4 regions of the Pseudomonas sp. C9-3 genome follow, and region 2 is predicted to be linked to each of the others. Evidence: predicted binding sites of a transcription regulator. Region 2 holds the regulator's gene; each other region holds the start of a gene.
The links. The regulator FliA, encoded in region 2, starts transcription of late flagellar genes. The targets are predictions, from matches to a motif close to CTAAAGTTTNNNNNNNNNNNGCCGNTAA.

Region 1 (4,446 bases), 2.8 Mb from region 2:
GCTGGTCACCGCCGCGGTGCTGGGCATCGGCCTGCTGCCGTGGATCGGCTTCTGGCTGGTGCTGCGGGTCGCCATCGGCCTGGGGATGATGTGCCAGTACATGGTCATCGAGAGCTGGCTCAACGAGCAGGCCGAGGCGCGCCAGCGCGGGCTGGTGTTCGCCGGCTACATGGTCGCGTCGTACCTGGGGCTGGTACTTGGCCAACTGGTGCTGGTGGTGCATCCGGGCCTGGGCCCGGAGCTGCCGATGCTGATTGCGCTGTGCTTTGCGCTGTCGCTGATCCCGGTGGCGATCACCCACAAGGTCCACCCCGCGCCGCTGCGCCCGGCGCCACTGGAGCCGCGCTTCTTCATCCAGCGGGTGCCGCAGTCGCTGACCACGGTGCTGGTGTCGGGGCTGGTGATCGGTTCGTTCTACGGCCTGGCGCCGCTCTACGCGGTGCGCCAGGGCTTGAGCACCGAGGAAATCGGCCTGTTCATGGGCGGCTGCATCTTCGCCGGCCTGGTGGTGCAGTGGCCGCTGGGCTGGCTGTCGGATCGTTATGACCGCGCGGCGCTGATCCGCAATGCCGCGATACTGCTGCTGGTGGTTGCCCTGCCGCTGGCCCTGCTGCCGGTGCTGCCGCTGCCGCCGATGACGCTGGCCTGGCTGTTGCCGCTGGGCTTCGTGGTCTGCCTGGTGCAGTTCACCCTCTACCCGCTGGCGGTGGCGTTCTCCAACGACCACGTCGAGGGCGAGCATCGCGTCTCCCTCACCGCCATGTTGCTGGTGACCTTCGGTGTCGGCGCCTGTATCGGCCCGCTGGCGGCCGGCGCGCTGATGAAAGCTTTTGGCGCCAACATGCTCTACGCGTTCGTCTGCGCCTGTTCGTTGATCCTGATCTGGCGCGTGCACCCGGAAAAAGTCAGCGGCGTACACCGGGTCGACGAGGCGCCGGTCAAGCACGTCGCCACGCCGGACAGCCTGGCGTCCTCGCCATTGTCCGCCGCGCTCGACCCGCGGGTCGACGAGGCCGCCGTGGAAGAGCAGATGAAGGGCAACGACAACAGCGCGCCGGTACCCGAGAAGGGCACGGAAGCAGAGGAAGAAAGCCGGCCCGCGTGAGGCCGAGAGGGAAGGGCGGCAGGTGCTTGCCGCCCCGCAGGGACTAGAACAGTTCGTCCTTCTCGAAGCGTCGGGCTTCGCGCTGCAGCTGGTAGACGAAGCGCTCGATGTTGCGCTGGGCCAGGCCGCTCATCTGGTGGAAGCGTACGCCAGCGAAGCTGTAGCCGACCTTTTCCTCGAAATGCACGTGGCGCAGTTCGACTTCCATGGTCAGGGCGCCAAAGGGCAGGCGCGCGGTGAATTCCTCGTAGATCTGGCCGGGCTGCAGGCGCTCGGCGGCGTTGCCTTCCAGGCGGATCTTGCAGCCGGTGGCAGAGATATCGATCAGGTTGCCCTTGAGCGGCGCCTTGAGCTTGCTGCCGGCAATTTCCACGGCCACCGGCTGGCCCTGCCCCACGGGGGCGCGGAAGGCATTGCGGCGCTGGTGATAGAGCATCTCGGTCGGCACCGGCAGCCAGTAGCAGCGGGCACCGTCGATCTCGGAGAAGAAGGCGTTCTGGGTGTTCTCCCAGGCAATGCGCACGCCTTCATGGAAGGCCTCGATACGGAACTGCTCGCCGTTCTGCAGGAAGCGCTCGCCATCGTTGGGGATCAGTTCGTCCAGGGCGACGATGTTGCGCTCGCGGTTGACCTCGACGACAAAGCTCTGGAAGCGCTGGCCGCGCCCTTCGAAGGTGATGACCAGGGGATCGTGACTGTCCATCAGTAATTTCAGGCTGGCGTGGATCTCCACCGGAGCTTTCAGGACCTTCGGTGGTTGAGGGCCATTTTCCTCGACGAACGGATTGGACACGGTCCGCGAATCTCCATTGTGTTTGTTATGAGTAAGGCACGGGGCAGGATCGATAGTGGCATTTTGCCCAAAGGCTGGCTGCCAGGCCAGCTTTCCGACGAACGCTCAGGCCTGGCTCAGCGGACGCTGGCGGTTGCCCTGGGTCGAACCGCCGTAGCGGTCATAGAGGCGTGGGGTGTCCTGGCCGCGCAGGATGTCGAGCGTGCGCTCGGTGCTGGCCTGGCCGGAGCGGATGATTCGGCCGTTGCGCTGGTTGGCTTCCTGGCAGCGTTCCAGCAGCGCACCCAGTTCCTCCGCGCGTGCGGGGAGCAGAGGATTGCCGGTGGCCTGGGCGATCTGCGCGAGCCCTTCGCGATCCACGCTGACGCCGGCCTGCAGCAGTGCCTGGGCGCGGATGCGGCCATTCTGCTCAAGCTGCTGCAGAAGCGGCAGCTTGCCGTCGAGCAGCTTCTGCAGCTGATCGAGATCCCGCGCTTGCAGCGCCTGGTACTCGTCGTCGATCAGTTGCAGCAGGGTGCTGGCTGCTTCGATGTCGCCGTTGATCAGGGAAAGCAGGGCGTCGGACATCTTGGGCTCGGCGTTCTAGCGGTTGACCAGGCGCTGAGTGAACTCAGCGCTGGGATTCGAAATCGAGCAGCTTGCTGGCGACTTTCTGGCTGTCGACCTGGTAGCTGCCGTCAGCGATGGCCGCTTTGATGCGAGCCACTTTCTCGTTGTCGACCACGGGCTGGTCCTTCAGTTGATCGCTTACTTTCTGTAGTTGCTGCGCGGTATCGCTCAGCTGTACCGACTCGCCGCTCTTGACCGGGGCGTTGACGGAGGCATTCTCTGCGGCGGCTTCGCTGCGACCGCTCTGGGCAGCACTGCTACGGCCAGTGCTGGCTGTCGTAGAGGCTGGGTTCAGCCGGTTGAAGTCGATGACCATGGTGGAAACCTCTGGAGGTATTGGACGCTTGCCAAGCTTTTCGGCCGTCCTGGGAGAAACTTTAGGCCGAATTTTCGTGCGCCCGAGCACATTTTGCAGATGGCTGCGTTCATCATGCCAGAAAATCGCCGGGGCCGAGCGCTACAGGCTGACTTCCACGGTCCCCGGCTCGACCACGCGAGCCCTGACGATACGCTGGGAGCGCAGGTTGCGCACGCGGATCTGCTCGCCGGGCACCCCGTCCGAGAGCGCTTCGCCGGGCATGAATACGTTGATCGCATTGGTCTTGGCGCGAATCACCACCTGGTCGCCCTTGCGCACGGCCGCTGCCTGTTCGAGGAACACCGGCGCCAGTACCTGGTCGTTGACCGTCGGGCGCTTGAGCTTCATGCCGACCACCTGCTGTGGATCGGTCAGGTAGCCCTGGTTCAGTTGGCCGACGTCGCGCTCGACGACGCTGATATCGCCTGGCTCGATGACCCGGTTGCGCTGCAGGGGCAGGGTGGTGACGACAACTTGACGGTACAGCCTGACCGTCGCCGGAACGAATACCGTCCAGGGAGAGCTGCCTTCGCAGATGACCCGCACGGTGACCCGACCAACGGGTTGCGCCGGGCTTTCCAGCTTCTGCGTCAGGTCCTTGTCGCACTGCGCCAGGCGCAGCCGGGGGTCGATGCGGGCGACTTCGATCTCGTAGCGTGCGTCTATGCCGGAAGTCTGCAGATAATCTTCCACCTTGAACTCAAGAAAGCCCTGGGTGGAGCCGATAAGGATCTCAGGCGCGGTGAAGCCTTCCGCCCCAGCCGGGGAGAGGGTCAGCGCACCCGCCATTCCGAGTAGCGCAGCCACCAGGGCGCGCGCGGGTCTCGGATGTCGGAAAAATGTCGTTGCCTGTTTCATGCAACGGTTTAAGCAATGGTCATGCCGTCTCTGCCAGCAGGGCGGCGTTGCGTGCACAGGAGGCTCAATGGCCGGAGTCATGGATTCGGTCAACCAGCGTACGCAGCTGGTTGGCCAGAATCGTCTCGAACTGCTGCTGTTCCGTTTGAACGGCAGCCAGCTGTACGGGATCAACGTGTTCAAGGTGAAGGAGGTGCTGCAGTGCCCCCGCCTGACCGTGATGCCCAAGTCCAGCCAGGTGGTGCGCGGGGTGGCGAACATCCGCGGCGGTACCATCCCGATCCTCGATCTGGCGCTGGCCACGGGGCGTCACGCCCTGCGGGATGTCGCCAACAGTTTCGTGATCATCACCGAGTACAACACCAAGGTGCAGGGCTTCCTGGTGCACTCGGTGGAGCGCATCGTCAACATGAATTGGGAGTCGATCCATCCGCCACCCAAGGGGACCGGTCGCGACCACTACCTGACGGCAGTGACGCGGGTGGACAACCAGTTGGTGGAAATCATCGACGTGGAGAAGATCCTCGCCGAAGTGGCGCCGACCTCGGAGGACATCTCCGAAGGCGTGCTGGATGCCGACACCCAGGCCCGCGCGGTGAGCAAGCGCGTGCTGGTGGTGGACGACTCCTCGGTGGCGCGCAAGCAACTGGTGCGTTGCCTGGAGACCGTCGGCGTCGAGGTGCTGGCGCTCAACGATGGCCGCCAGGCGCTGGATTACCTGCA
Region 2 (4,446 bases):
GCGCCAGCAGGATGTCGTTCAGGTGGGCGGAGAGCTTGCGGCTGTCCTGGGCGCTGATGTAGAGGAACTGCTCGACGCGCTTGGCCAGGTCGCGGAAGGCGTCGGCGCCCAGCTCGCGGCGCATGAAGCGCGACCAGTCTTCCTGCAGCTCCTTGGCCTGGGTCTCGATGTGCATGACCACCGGGGTGCACTCCTCCACCAGGTCCATGGTGCGATTGGCCGCTTTCTCGGTCATCGTCACCACGTAGGACAGGCGGTCGGTCGCGTCGGCGATCTGCGACATCTCCTCGGCGTGCCGGGAGTTGGGATCGATCTGGAAGTTGACGATGGCGTTGTGCAGCTCGCGGGTGAGCTTGCCGACCTCCTGGTAGAGGCCTCGGTCGCGCGCCTGGTTGAGCTCGGAGATCAGTTGCACGGCGGTCTGAACGTCGCCGCGTTCGAGGCAGTCGACCAATTCGCGCGCGTGTTTTTTCAGGGTCGACTCGAAGTCACCCGCGGATTCGTTGAAATCCATGACGCCCTCTATGCCGGCCTTAGCTGCCGACCCGCTCGAAAATCTTCTCGATCTTTTCTTTCAGCACCTGAGCGGTGAAAGGCTTGACCACATAGCCGTTGACCCCGGCCTGGGCCGCTTCGATGATCTGGTCGCGCTTGGCTTCGGCGGTGACCATCAGCACCGGCAGGTGCTTGAGGCGCTCGTCGGCGCGGACCGCACGAAGCAGGTCGATGCCGGTCATGCCGGGCATGTTCCAGTCGGTCACGAGGAAATCGAAGTTGCCGCTGTGCAGCATCGGCAGCGCAGTGGTGCCGTCGTCGGCTTCTGCGGTGTTGGTGAACCCCAGGTCTCGCAGGAGGTTCTTGATGATGCGCCTCATCGTGGAAAAGTCGTCCACGATGAGAATTTTCATGTTCTTGTCCAAACCTGCCTCCATCGATACCAAACGCGCCCTGGCGGGCGTGCCGTCAATTCATTGAGCGCCGTGCGCTCTTTGGGGTGGATGCGTCAAAGGAACGTCACCCAAAAATTCGTAAGCCTATAACTTGCCTAAGGAAATTCCTTTCAGGCTTTACGCTCAGAACAAGCAGCCGCGAAACTACCCGATGCTCAGCGCGCGCGCCACTCCGCCAGTCGCGAGCGCAGGCGCGCGGCGCACTGGCTGTGCAGCTGGCTGACGCGGGACTCGCTGACGCCCAGTACTTCGCCGATCTCCTTGAGGTTGAGCTCCTCGTCGTAGTACAGCGCCAGGACCAGCCGCTCGCGCTCGGGCAGCTTGGTAATGGCGTCGGCCAGCGCCGCCTGGAAGCGTTCGTCTTCCAGGCCGTGGGACGGCTCGTTGTCGTGATGCGAAGCGTCTTCGGCAAGGCCACCGCCCTGTTCACCGTCCTGCAACATGTCATCGAAGCTGTACAGCCGGCTGCCCTGGGTGTCGCTGAGGATGCCGTAATAATCTTCGAGGCTCATATTGAGTTCGGCAGCAACCTCCTGATCTTTAGCGTCGCGTCCGGTGCGCGCCTCGACGGCGCGGATGGCGTCGCTGACCATACGGGTGTTGCGGTGCACCGAACGGGGCGCCCAATCGCCCTTGCGCACCTCGTCGAGCATGGCGCCACGGATACGGATGCCGGCATAGGTCTCGAAGCTCGCGCCCTTGCCCGCGTCGTACTTCTTCGCCGCCTCCAGCAGGCCGATCATCCCGGCCTGCATCAGGTCCTCCACCTGCACGCTGGCCGGCAGGCGGCCCAGCAGGTGGTAGGCGATGCGCTTCACCAGTGGTGCGTGTTTCTGGATCAGCAGTTCCTGGGAGTTATGCGCCTGTGCCTTGCTGTACATACGCGCTCCGGAGGCCGCGGTCATACGGCCGAACCCGTGGGATGTTGCACCAGGCGCTCGACGAAGAACTCCAGGTGCCCTCGTGGGTTGGCCGGCAGCGGCCAGCTGTCGACCTTCTGCGCCACCGCCCGGAAGGCCAGGGAAGCCTTGCTGCGCGGGAACGCCTCATACACCGAACGCTGCTTCTGCACCGCCTTGCGCACCGACTCGTCGTAAGGAATGGCGCCGACGTACTGCAGCGCCACGTCGAGGAAACGGTCGGTGACCTTGGTCAGCTTGGCGAACAGGTTGCGGCCCTCCTGGGGGCTGTGGGCCATGTTCGCCAGCACGCGGAAACGGGTCATGCCGTAGTCGCGGTTGAGCAGCTTGATCAAAGCATAGGCATCGGTGATGGACGTGGGTTCATCGCAGACGACCAGCAGTACTTCCTGGGCCGCGCGAACGAAGCTCACCACCGAGTCGCCGATACCGGCGGCGGTGTCCACCACCAGCACGTCGATGTTGTCGCTGATGTCGCTGAAAGCCTGGATCAGGCCGGCATGCTGCATCGGCGTGAGGTGCACCATGCTCTGGGTGCCCGAGGCCGCCGGGACGATGCGGATGCCGCCGGGCCCCTGGAGGATCACGTCGCGCAGGTCGCATTCGCCTTCGATCACGTCGGCCAGCGTGCGCTTGGGCGACAGGCCCAGCAGCACGTCGACGTTGGCCAGGCCAAGGTCGGCGTCCAGCAGCATGACGCGGCGACCAAGATCGGCCAGCGCCAGCGACAGATTCACCGACACGTTGGTCTTGCCCACGCCACCCTTGCCACCGGTGACTGCGATTACCTGAACGGGATGCATGCCCATATCAATACCTTGTCTCGTCATTCGACCGTCACGCTTCTGGCGTTTCGGCTAATCCGGCTGCGGTGCTCCACCGCTTCCGGTGCTCGCGGATCATCTTGCAGAGCATCCGCATCGCTTGGGCGGCCCAACCGGCCGCCCCACGCCCCACCCGGGGCTCACAATCCTCAGCTGGCGCGACGCACCGGCTGCTGGTAAAGGCCGGCGAACATGTCGGCCATGGCGTCCTCGCTGGGCTCTTCCGGCGACTGCAGGCTCACCGCACGGCTGACCAGTTGGTGCGCGCGTGCCACATGCAGGTCATCCGGGATCTTCGGCCCGTCAGCCAGATAGGCTACCGGGAGATGCTGGCTGATAGCCAGAGCCAGAGCTTCGCCGAGGCTTCCCGCTTCGTCCAGCTTGGTCAGGATGCACCCGGCCAGCCCACAGGAACGATAGTTCTGCCAGGCGGACTTGAGCACCTGGCTCTGGCTGGTCGCGGCCAGCACGAGGTAATTCTTCACGTTCAGGCTCAGCGACGACAGCGCTTCGAGCTGCATGCGCAGCGCCGGATCATTGGCCGGCAGGCCGGCGGTGTCGATCAGCACCAGACGCTTGCGCGCCAGCGGCGCCATGGCCTGGATCAGCGACTGGCCAGGATCGACCAGGGTCACCGGCACATTGAGGATACGGCCCAGGGTCTTGATCTGCTCCTGAGCACCGATGCGGAAGCTGTCCATGGACACCAGGGCAATGCTCTGCGCGCCGTACTTGAGTACGTAGCGGGCAGCCAGCTTGGCCAAGGTGGTGGTCTTGCCCATGCCGGCCGGGCCGACCAGGGCGATCACGCCGCCCTGCTCCAGCAGGTCGGTTTCCGGGGTGTTGATCGAGCGCGCCAGGTGCGCCAGCAGCATACGCCAGGCCTGCTTCGGATCGGCGATGGAGGCTACGCGCTCCAGCAGGCTGCGCGACAGGTCGGCCGGCAGGCCCATGCGCTGCAGGCGACGCCACAGGTTGGCCTGCTTCGGGCGCTGGTTCTGCAGCTGGTTCCAGGCGATGGAGCCCAGTTGCACTTCAATCAGTTCACGCAGGCCGTTGAGCTCGAAGCGCATGGCTTCCAGCGCCTGCTGGCCGGCGGCAGCCGGCGTCGGGGCGGCCGGCGCGGCCATGGCTTCGGCCAGGGTCTCGGCAGCACTGCGGCGCGGCGCTTCGGTGCCGTACATTTGACGGTCCTTGCGCACGCCATCGGTTGCGCGGGTCGGGGCCGACAGGTCCGCCTTGGCCTGGGCGATCTTCGCCTGGGTCTTGCGCAGTTCGGCTTCCAGCGCCGGGTTCGGCTTGCTGGCGGCCACCGGCGCCTGGTAATCCAGCGCGGCGGTCAGCTCCACGCCGCCGGCGACACGGCGGTTGCCGATGATCGAGGCATCCGGGCCCAGCTCGTCACGGACCAGTTTCATGGCCTGACGCATATCGGCGGCGAAGAAGCGTTTTACCTGCATGGCCTTGGACCTCAATCAGTTCTGCCCAACAGTGGCGACAATCGTGACTTGTTTGTTGTCCGGGATTTCCTGGTAAGCCAGCACGTTCATGGTGGGAACCGCCATCCGGGCGAATCGCGACATCATCGCGCGGATGGGACCTGCCACCAGCAGAATCGCCGGCTTGCCGAGCATCTCCTGACGCTGCGCCGCTTCAACCATCGAGCGTTGCAGCTTTTCGGCCATTCCGGGTTCCAGCAACATGCCGTCTTCGGAGCCCTGTCCGGCCTTCTGAAGACTATTGAGCAATATC
Region 3 (4,446 bases), 3.2 Mb from region 2:
TCCTGGATGCCGGCACCAACGAGCAGATCCTCGCCATGTCGATGCCGGTCATGCGCAACGGCCAACTGGTCGGTGTGGCCGCCGGCGACATGAAGCTGGAGACCATCACCGCGATCATCAACTCGCTGAAATTCGACGGCGACGGCTATGCCTTCCTCGTCAGCGATGCCGGCAAGATCCTCCTGCACCCGGACAGCAGCCTGATCTTCAAATCCCTCGGCGAGGTCTACCAGCAAGGCGCACCGAAGGTGCAGCCGGGCGTGCAGGAAGTCAGCATCAACGGTGAAGAGCAACTGGTCTCGATGACGCCGGTGAAAGGCCTGCCGGGAGTCACCTGGTACGTCGCCCTGGTGCTCAACAAGGACTCCGCCTACGCAATGCTGAGCGACTTCCGCAACACCGCGATCATCGCCACCGTGATCGCCATCGTCGCCATCCTCTTCCTGCTGGGCATGCTCATCCGCGTGCTGATGGCGCCGCTGACCGACATGGGCCGCGCCATGCAGGACATCGCCCAGGGCGAAGGCGACCTGACCAAGCGCCTGCAGGTCGCCAGCAACGACGAGTTCGGCGTGCTGGCCAATGCCTTCAACCGTTTCGTCGAGCGAATCCACGAGTCGATCCGCGAAGTGGCTTCCACCGCACGCAGCCTGCATGACGTCTCGCAGTTGGTGGTGAACGCCTCCAACTCATCGATGAGCAACTCCGACGAGCAGTCCAACCGGACCAACAGTGTCGCCGCAGCGATCAACGAACTGGGCGCCGCCGCCCAGGAAATCGCCCGCAACGCCGCCGACGCCTCGCACCACGCCACCGATGCCTCGCACCAGGCCGGCGACGGGCGCCAGGTGGTCGAGCAGACCATCAGCGCGATGAACCAGCTGTCTGACAAGATCAGCTCCGCCTGCGCCAACATCGAGGCGCTGAACAGCCGCACGGTGAACATCGGGCAGATTCTGGAGGTGATCAAAGGCATCTCCGAGCAGACCAACCTGCTGGCACTGAACGCCGCCATCGAAGCCGCCCGCGCCGGGGAAGCCGGGCGAGGTTTCGCTGTAGTGGCGGACGAGGTACGCAACCTGGCGCACCGCGCCCAGGAGTCCGCGCAGGAAATCCAGAAGATGATCGAAGAGTTGCAGATCGGCGCCCGCGAGGCCGTGGACACCATGACCGAGAGCCAGCGCTACAGCCTGGAAAGCGTGGAGATCGCCAACCGTGCAGGCGAACGCCTGGCCAGCGTGACCCACCGCATCGGCGAGATCGACTCGATGAACCAGTCGGTCGCCACCGCCACCGAGGAACAGACCGCCGTGGTCGACTCGCTGAACATGGACATCACCGAGATCAACACCCTCAACCAGGAGGGCGTGGAAAACCTCCAGGCCACCCTGCGCGCCTGTGCCGACCTGGAGAACCAGGCCGGTCGCCTGCGCCACCTGGTGGACAGTTTCCGCATCTGATTCCGGCGGAAACGAAAAAGGCGCCTCCGGGCGCCTTTTTTGTTCGCGAGCAAGTTCGCTCGTACAAGAGACCTCGCTCCCAGCAGGACTGTGGGGGCCGCTCGACAGCCGCCTGTATCACTGCTGAAACACCCGCCACAGAGCCACCTCTACCGTTCGTCCGACTCTTTCAAGCTTCCACAGGCCACGCCGAAAGCAAGGGTGAAGGCCTTTGATAGCAACCAACAAACCGGGCCTGTCTTCACTGCCAGGACAAGGGAGTCCCGGCCAAGCCCGCACGGCTATCCGCCGCGCCGGCGCCGTCCGTTTCACACCACGGGGACGGACGTTCTGCGGCGACACCGGATCTGTCGCCCGGACCCACGCCGTTCAGGCATCCCACTACCTCCGGACTCGACGCAGCATGATCAAGAGCCTGAAATTCAGCCATAAGATCCTCCTGGCCGCTTCTCTTGTTGTTTTCTCGGCATTCGCCCTCTTCACCCTCTACAACGACTACCTGCAGCGCAACGCGATCCGCGAGGACCTCGAGGACTATCTGCGGGAAATGGGCGACGTGAGCGCCAGCAACATCCAGAACTGGCTGAGCGGCCGTCTGCTGCTGATCGAAAGCACCGCACAGACCATCGCCCGCGACAGCGCAGCGGACCACCTGAGCGCGCTGCTGGAACAGGAGACCCTGCGCAAGACCTTCAACTTCACCTACCTGGGCCAGGAAGACGGCACCTTCACCATGCGCCCGAACAGCGCCATGCCTGATGGTTACGACCCGCGCACCCGCCCCTGGTACAAGGATGCCGTCGCGGCCGGCGGCACCACGCTGACCGAACCCTACATCGACGCGGCCACCCAGGAACTGATCATGACCGTGGCCACCCCGGCCCGCGCCGGCGGCAAGACCGTAGGCGTGGTCGGCGGCGATCTCGGCCTGCAGACCCTGGTACAGATCATCAACTCGCTGGACTTCAGCGGCATGGGCTATGCCTTCCTGGTCAGCGGCGACGGCAAGATCCTGGTGCACCCGGACAAGAGCTTCATCATGAAGTCCCTGGCCGACATCTACCCGCAGAACACGCCCAGGATCGGCGGCGGCTTCAGCGAGGCCGAGCTCAACGGCCACACCCGCATCCTCAGCTTCACCCAGGTCAAAGGCCTGCCATCGGTGAACTGGTACATCGGCCTGTCCATCGACAAGGACGCCGCCTATTCGATGCTGAGCAAATTCCGCACCTCGGCCGTCATCGCCGCGGCCATCGCCATCGTCGCCATCCTGCTCCTGCTGGGCATGCTGATCCGCGTGCTGATGCAGCCGCTGACCACCATGGGGCGCGCCATGGAAGACATCGCCCAGGGCGAGGGCGACCTGACCAAGCGTCTGAAGGTCGCCAGCAACGACGAGTTCGGCGTGCTGGGCAACGCCTTCAACCGCTTCGTCGAACGTATCCACGAATCGATCCGCGAAGTGGCTTCCACCGCACGCCAGTTGCACGACGTCTCGCAATTGGTGGTGAACGCCTCCAACTCATCGATGAGCAACTCCGACGAGCAGTCCAACCACACCAACAGCGTCGCCGCGGCGATCAACGAACTGGGCGCCGCCGCCCAGGAAATCGCCCGCAACGCCGCCGACGCCTCGCACCACGCCACCGATGCCTCGCACCAGGCCGGCGACGGGCGCCAGGTGGTGGAGCAGACCATCAGCGCGATGAATCAGCTGTCGGACAAGATCAGTTCGGCCTGCGCCAACATCGAAGCGCTGAACAGCCGCACGGTGAACATCGGGCAGATTCTCGAAGTGATCAAAGGCATCTCTGAGCAGACCAACCTGCTGGCCCTCAACGCTGCCATCGAGGCCGCCCGTGCCGGGGAAGCCGGCCGTGGCTTCGCCGTGGTCGCCGACGAAGTGCGCAACCTCGCCCACCGCGCGCAGGAGTCGGCCCAGCAGATTCAGAAGATGATCGAGGAGCTGCAGGTCGGCGCCCGCGAAGCCGTGGACACCATGACCGAGAGCCAGCGCTACAGCCTGGAAAGCGTGGAAATCGCCAACCGTGCCGGCGAGCGTCTGGCCAGCGTGACTCACCGCATTGGCGAGATCGACTCGATGAACCAGTCGGTCGCCACCGCCACCGAGGAACAGACCGCCGTAGTCGACTCGCTGAACATGGACATCACCGAGATCAACACCCTCAACCAGGAGGGCGTGGAAAACCTCCAGGCCACCCTGCGCGCCTGCGCCGACCTGGAGAACCAGGCCGGTCGCCTGCGACACCTGGTGGACAGTTTCCGCATCTGATTTCGGCAGAAACGAAAAAGGCGCCTTCAGGCGCCTTTTTTGTTCGCGAGCAAGCTCGCTCCTACAAAAAACCTCGCTCCGTGCAGGACCGAGGGGCGCCTGGCCCTTGCTCGCGAACCGCCCCGAGACGAACCCGCCGGTGAATTCGCTTTCGCCGGTACCGATCTGATTCACCACAGACGGCTCTGCAATTACCGCCGCTTGCTACCGCCCAACAGCGCGCCCATCAGCCCTCGCACCAGTTGCCGGCCGATCTGGTTCGCCGCCTGGCGCACCACAGTCTTGCTGACCTGGCTGGCCAGGGAACCAAGGATCTCGCCGGCCATACCGCCGAAGTCGGTGCCCTTCTCTTCCTTCCCCTGGGTCGGCGCCATCTTGTCGTCGGCGCGGCCGGTGAGCTTTTCGTAGGCAGACTCGCGGTCGATCGGCTGGTCATAACGCCCGGCCAGCGGCGAGCGACGGATGACGTCCGCACGCTCGGCATCGGTCAGCGGGCCGATGCGCGACTGCGGCGGCGCCACGGCCACGCGCTCGACCATTGCAGGAGTGCCCTTCTCTTCCAGCGTGCCAACCAGCGCCTCGCCGATGCCAAGTTCCGTGAGCACCTTCAGGGTGTCGAACGCCGGGTTCGGGCGGAAGCCATCGGCCACCGCGCGCAGGGATTTCTGCTCCTTGGCCGTGAAGGCACGCAGG
Region 4 (4,446 bases), 3.2 Mb from region 2:
GTCATGGGAACAGTGGCGGCAGGGCCGTCGTCATCCCCTATCGGAAAGGTCGGCCGCAAGCCAGAGGGCCTGCGGAACTACTTCAACCACGGGGTTCGAGGACTCGCCTCTGCGACAGGCAGGCGGAAACCGGCTGATCGGGGGAGGCAGTGGAATTATTGGAATTGAGTATCGAAAGGCCGATGGAGCTGTCCGCTGAGCCGTGCTCATGAGCAGGCACGTGACGAAGGCTCCCCGTGGATAATGTCGGCAGTATCCGTAGGGCCATTTCCCACTGACATCAGATGATTCCTAATCCCGCGCCCACAGAGGGTGTCCGCCGACAAAGCACTCTGCTGTGTCTGGCTCGCCCCTTACCGGCGACGGGCGGGGCTGGCAGGGAGAGGGCAGGGTTGGAGCGGAGCCTTTCAGGGTCGCGAAGCTGGCATCGTGCCTCTCCGCGATCGGGAGCGCATGGCCGATCACCAACGGGCGCCTCCAGGCCTATAAAAAGAAAAACCCCGCAGCCAGGCGGGGTTTCTTCAGAGCGGCAAGTCAGTCCTTGCGCTGGGGGCTCAGCAGCTCGATCTTGTAGCCGTCCGGGTCTTCGACGAAGGCCAGGATGCTGGTGCCGTGCTTCATCGGGCCCGGCTCGCGGGTGATCTTGCCACCGCGGGAGCGGATGTCTTCGCAGGCCTTGTAGACGTCGGCCACTTCCAGGGCAATATGGCCGTAGCCGGTGCCCAGTTCGTACTTGTCCACACCCCAGTTGTAGGTCAGCTCGATGACGCTGTTGTCATCTTCGTTGCCGTAGCCGACAAAGGCCAAGGTGAACTGGCCGTCCGGGTAATCCTTGCGGCGCAGCAGGGTCATGCCCAGGACTTCGGTGTAGAAGGCGATGGATTTGTCCATGTCGCCGACGCGCAGCATGGTGTGCAGCAGTCTCATCGGTTCTTTCCTCATCAGGTGCCCGGATAGCGGGCTTATAAACACAAACCCCGGCTCGTGGCCGGGGTTTGCTTGTCACGGGAGACGCAAGCTTATCAGAACAGCTTGCGGCCCTTGTTCGCGGCGATACGCATGCGCAGCGCGTTGAGCTTGATGAAGCCAGCAGCATCGGCCTGGTTGTAGGCGCCGCCGTCTTCCTCGAAGGTCGCGATGTTGGCATCGAACAGCGAGTCGTCGGACTTGCGGCCAACCACGATGACGTTGCCCTTGTACAGCTTCAGGCGCACGACGCCGTTCACGTGTTCCTGGGAGGCATCGATCATCTGCTGGAGCATCTCGCGCTCCGGGCTCCACCAGTAGCCGGTGTAGATCAGCTTGGCGTAGCGCGGCATCAGCTCGTCCTTCAGGTGAGCGACTTCGCGGTCCAGGGTGATCGACTCGATGGCACGGTGCGCCTTGAGCATGATGGTGCCGCCGGGGGTCTCGTAGCAGCCGCGGGACTTCATGCCGACGTAGCGGTTCTCGACGATGTCCAGACGGCCGATGCCGTTGGCGCCGCCGATGCGGTTCAGCTCGGTGAGTACCTGCGCCGGGCTCATGTCCTTGCCGTCGATGGCAACGATGTCGCCCTTGCGGTAGGTCAGCTCGATGTAGGTGGCGGTGTCGGGGGCCTTCTCCGGGGAGACGGTCCACTTCCACATGTCCTCTTCGTGCTCGGTCCAGGTGTCTTCCAGCACGCCGCCTTCATAGGAGATGTGCAGCAGGTTGGCATCCATGGAGTACGGCGATTTCTTCTTGCCGTGGCGCTCGATCGGGATGTTGTGGGTTTCGGCGTAGTCCATCAGCTTCTCGCGGGACAGCAGGTCCCACTCGCGCCAGGGAGCGATGACCTTGACGCCCGGCTTCAGCGCGTAGGCGCCCAGCTCGAAGCGAACCTGGTCGTTGCCCTTGCCGGTGGCGCCATGGGAGATGGCGTCAGCGCCGGTGGCGTTGGCGATCTCGATCAGGCGCTTGGCGATCAGCGGACGAGCGATGGAAGTACCCAGCAGGTACTCGCCTTCGTAGACGGTATTGGCACGGAACATCGGGAAGACGAAGTCGCGGACGAACTCTTCTCGCAGGTCCTCGATGAAGATCTCTTTCACGCCCATCTGCTTGGCCTTGGCGCGGGCCGGCTCGACCTCCTCGCCCTGACCCAGGTCAGCGGTAAAGGTCACTACTTCGCAGTTATAGGTATCCTGCAGCCACTTCAGAATCACGGAGGTGTCCAGGCCACCGGAATACGCCAGGACTACCTTCTTCACGTCCGCCATGCCACTCAACTCCACGGGGGTTGTCACGAAAGGGACCGATTCTACTGCCCGCCCAGGATAATTTACAGAGGGGCGACAGCTTTTGACGACAAAGCGACAAATACTATCGTCGGTGCGACCCGCCGCCGCAGGTTCAACCCTTGGGTGCAGCGGGTGGCGTGGCGGCGTTCGCGGCCGGCGTCGTGGGCGCGCCTTGGGACGGGGCGCTGGTGGCCGATGCAGGCGCGGCGGGAGCGGATGCAGCAGGCGCCACGGGTGCTTCAGCGGGCGCGGGCGGAGCTTCTTCGGTCACTGCTTCGCGGGACAGATTGACCGTCACCCGGCGGTTCTTCGCCCGGTTGGCGGCGGAGTTGTTCTTCACCAGCGGGTAGCGCTCGCCATAGAAGCGCACGGTGATCTGCGATTCGGCTACGCCGTTGGCCTTGAGGTACTCCATCACCGCGATGGCGCGGCGGCGCGAGGCTTCGCGGTTCGCCAGGCGGTTGCCACTGTTGTCGGAGTGACCATCCAGCTCGATGCGATTCACCGTCGGGTCGGCCTTCATGTACTGCAGGATGATGTCGAGCTTGGCGCGCCCCAGCGGGTCGACCTCGGTGCCGCCGTCAGGGAAGCCGACCTGGCTCTGGCGCACCTGGTCGAAGTTGACCGGGAGCATCTTCGTCGAACAGTCCTGGAACTTCGCGTATCCATCGGCGAAACGCGTGGGCATCAGCCGCACCTGCAGGTTCTCGCCGGTGCGCGTGCGGTGGCGCACTTCCGGCGCGCGGCCCTCCAGCAGGCCGCCGAGCAAGCGCCCGGCCTGCTGCTGGGTGCTGTTGAACGGAACGTCGCCCGAACCCACCTGTACCGACCCCAGATTCAGATCACCCTGCCCCGGCCGCCACGGCGGCGCGGCGGCCAGCAGGGTCGCCGAGCCAGTGCCCAGCCACCCCGTCAGCGGCTTGAGACGGAATGTCGGCTGCTCACCAGCGCGCCAGACGAACTCGCCCAGGCCGAAACCGGCCACACTCTGCGACAACCGGCACTCGAACTGGTCACCCTCCACCGTCCATTGCGCACTTTCCAGGCGAGTCTGGAAGGTCAGACCCCAGGCCGGAAGGCTCGCGCAAAGAGTGAGGAGAAGTAGAGATGGCTGGCGCACGGTGGCATCCACACAGATAAAAAGGCGTCCCACAATCTATCGGTCGGCCCCGGTAAAACTTGATAGCGAGTGCCGGCGGCGGCCTTTTCCGGTAGCATTTCACCCTCTTCCCGCTGCAACCGCACCCCTGGAATCCGCATGTCCGACCGCCTGACACTCCTGCGCCCCGACGACTGGCACATCCACCTGCGCGACGGCGCCGCACTCGCGCAAACCGTCGGCGACGCCGCCCGCACCTTCGGCCGCGCCATCATCATGCCGAACCTGGTCCCGCCGGTACGCAACGCCGCCGAAGCCGATGCCTATCGCCAGCGCATCCTGGCCGCCCGGCCGGCCGGTAGCCGCTTCGAGCCGCTGATGGTGCTCTACCTCACCGACCGCACCAGCGCCGAGGAAGTCCGCGCCGCCAAGGCCTCGGGCTTCGTGCACGCCGCCAAGCTCTATCCGGCCGGCGCCACCACCAACTCCGATTCCGGTGTGACCAGCGTCGACAACATCTTCCACGTCCTCGAAGCCATGGCCGAAGTCGGCCTGCCGCTGCTGGTACACGGTGAAGTGACCCGCGCGGAAGTCGACGTATTCGACCGCGAGAAGCGCTTCATCGACGAACACCTGACCCGCGTGGTCGAGCGCTTCCCGACTCTCAAGGTGGTCTTCGAGCACATCACCACCGGCGATGCCGCCGCTTTCGTCAAGGCCGCCCCGGCCAACGTTGGCGCCACCATCACCGCGCACCACCTGCTGTACAACCGCAACCACATGCTGGTTGGCGGCATCCGCCCGCACTTCTATTGCCTGCCGATCCTCAAGCGCAACACCCACCAGGAAGCCCTGCTGGATGCGGCCACCAGTGGCAGCCCGAAGTTCTTCCTCGGCACCGACTCGGCACCGCACGCGCGCCACGCCAAGGAAGCCGCCTGCGGTTGCGCCGGCTGCTACACCGCCTACGCCGCCATCGAGCTGTACGCGGAAGCCTTCGAGCAACGCAATGCGCTGGACAAGCTGGAGGGCTTCGCCAGCCTGCACGGCCCGGACTTCTACGGCCTGCCGCGCAACAGCGACCGC

Region 1: a site for FliA is predicted at 2,861-2,888, ahead of flgM (flagellar biosynthesis anti-sigma factor FlgM). Genes of this name have one in related genera too.
Region 3: a site for FliA is predicted at 1,629-1,656, ahead of RS899_RS02095 (methyl-accepting chemotaxis protein). Genes of this name have one in related genera too.
Region 4: a site for FliA is predicted at 3,418-3,445, ahead of RS899_RS03145 (flagellar protein MotY). Genes of this name have one in related genera too.

What each region holds. Positions count from the first base shown of each region.
Region 1 is NZ_CP135919.1:1,095,395-1,099,840, forward strand. Features, by position in the region: gene RS899_RS04870 (MFS transporter) at 1-1,105, shown strand, start outside; gene RS899_RS04875 (flagellar brake protein) at 1,149-1,898, opposite strand; gene RS899_RS04880 (flagella synthesis protein FlgN) at 2,004-2,465, opposite strand; gene flgM (flagellar biosynthesis anti-sigma factor FlgM) at 2,509-2,823, opposite strand; gene flgA (flagellar basal body P-ring formation chaperone FlgA) at 2,965-3,723, opposite strand; gene RS899_RS04895 (chemotaxis protein CheV) at 3,791-4,446, shown strand, end outside.
Region 2 is NZ_CP135919.1:3,873,710-3,878,155, forward strand. Features, by position in the region: gene RS899_RS17535 (protein phosphatase CheZ) at 1-514, opposite strand, end outside; gene RS899_RS17540 (chemotaxis response regulator CheY) at 534-908, opposite strand; gene fliA (RNA polymerase sigma factor FliA) at 1,106-1,855, opposite strand; gene fleN (flagellar synthesis regulator FleN) at 1,852-2,679, opposite strand; gene flhF (flagellar biosynthesis protein FlhF) at 2,844-4,154, opposite strand; gene flhA (flagellar biosynthesis protein FlhA) at 4,170-4,446, opposite strand, start outside.
Region 3 is NZ_CP135919.1:451,456-455,901, reverse strand. Features, by position in the region: gene RS899_RS02100 (methyl-accepting chemotaxis protein) at 1-1,460, shown strand, start outside; gene RS899_RS02095 (methyl-accepting chemotaxis protein) at 1,864-3,753, shown strand; gene RS899_RS02090 (helicase HerA-like domain-containing protein) at 3,945-4,446, opposite strand, start outside.
Region 4 is NZ_CP135919.1:696,108-700,553, reverse strand. Features, by position in the region: gene gloA (lactoylglutathione lyase) at 535-927, opposite strand; gene RS899_RS03150 (argininosuccinate synthase) at 1,023-2,240, opposite strand; gene RS899_RS03145 (flagellar protein MotY) at 2,374-3,381, opposite strand; gene pyrC (dihydroorotase) at 3,520-4,446, shown strand, end outside.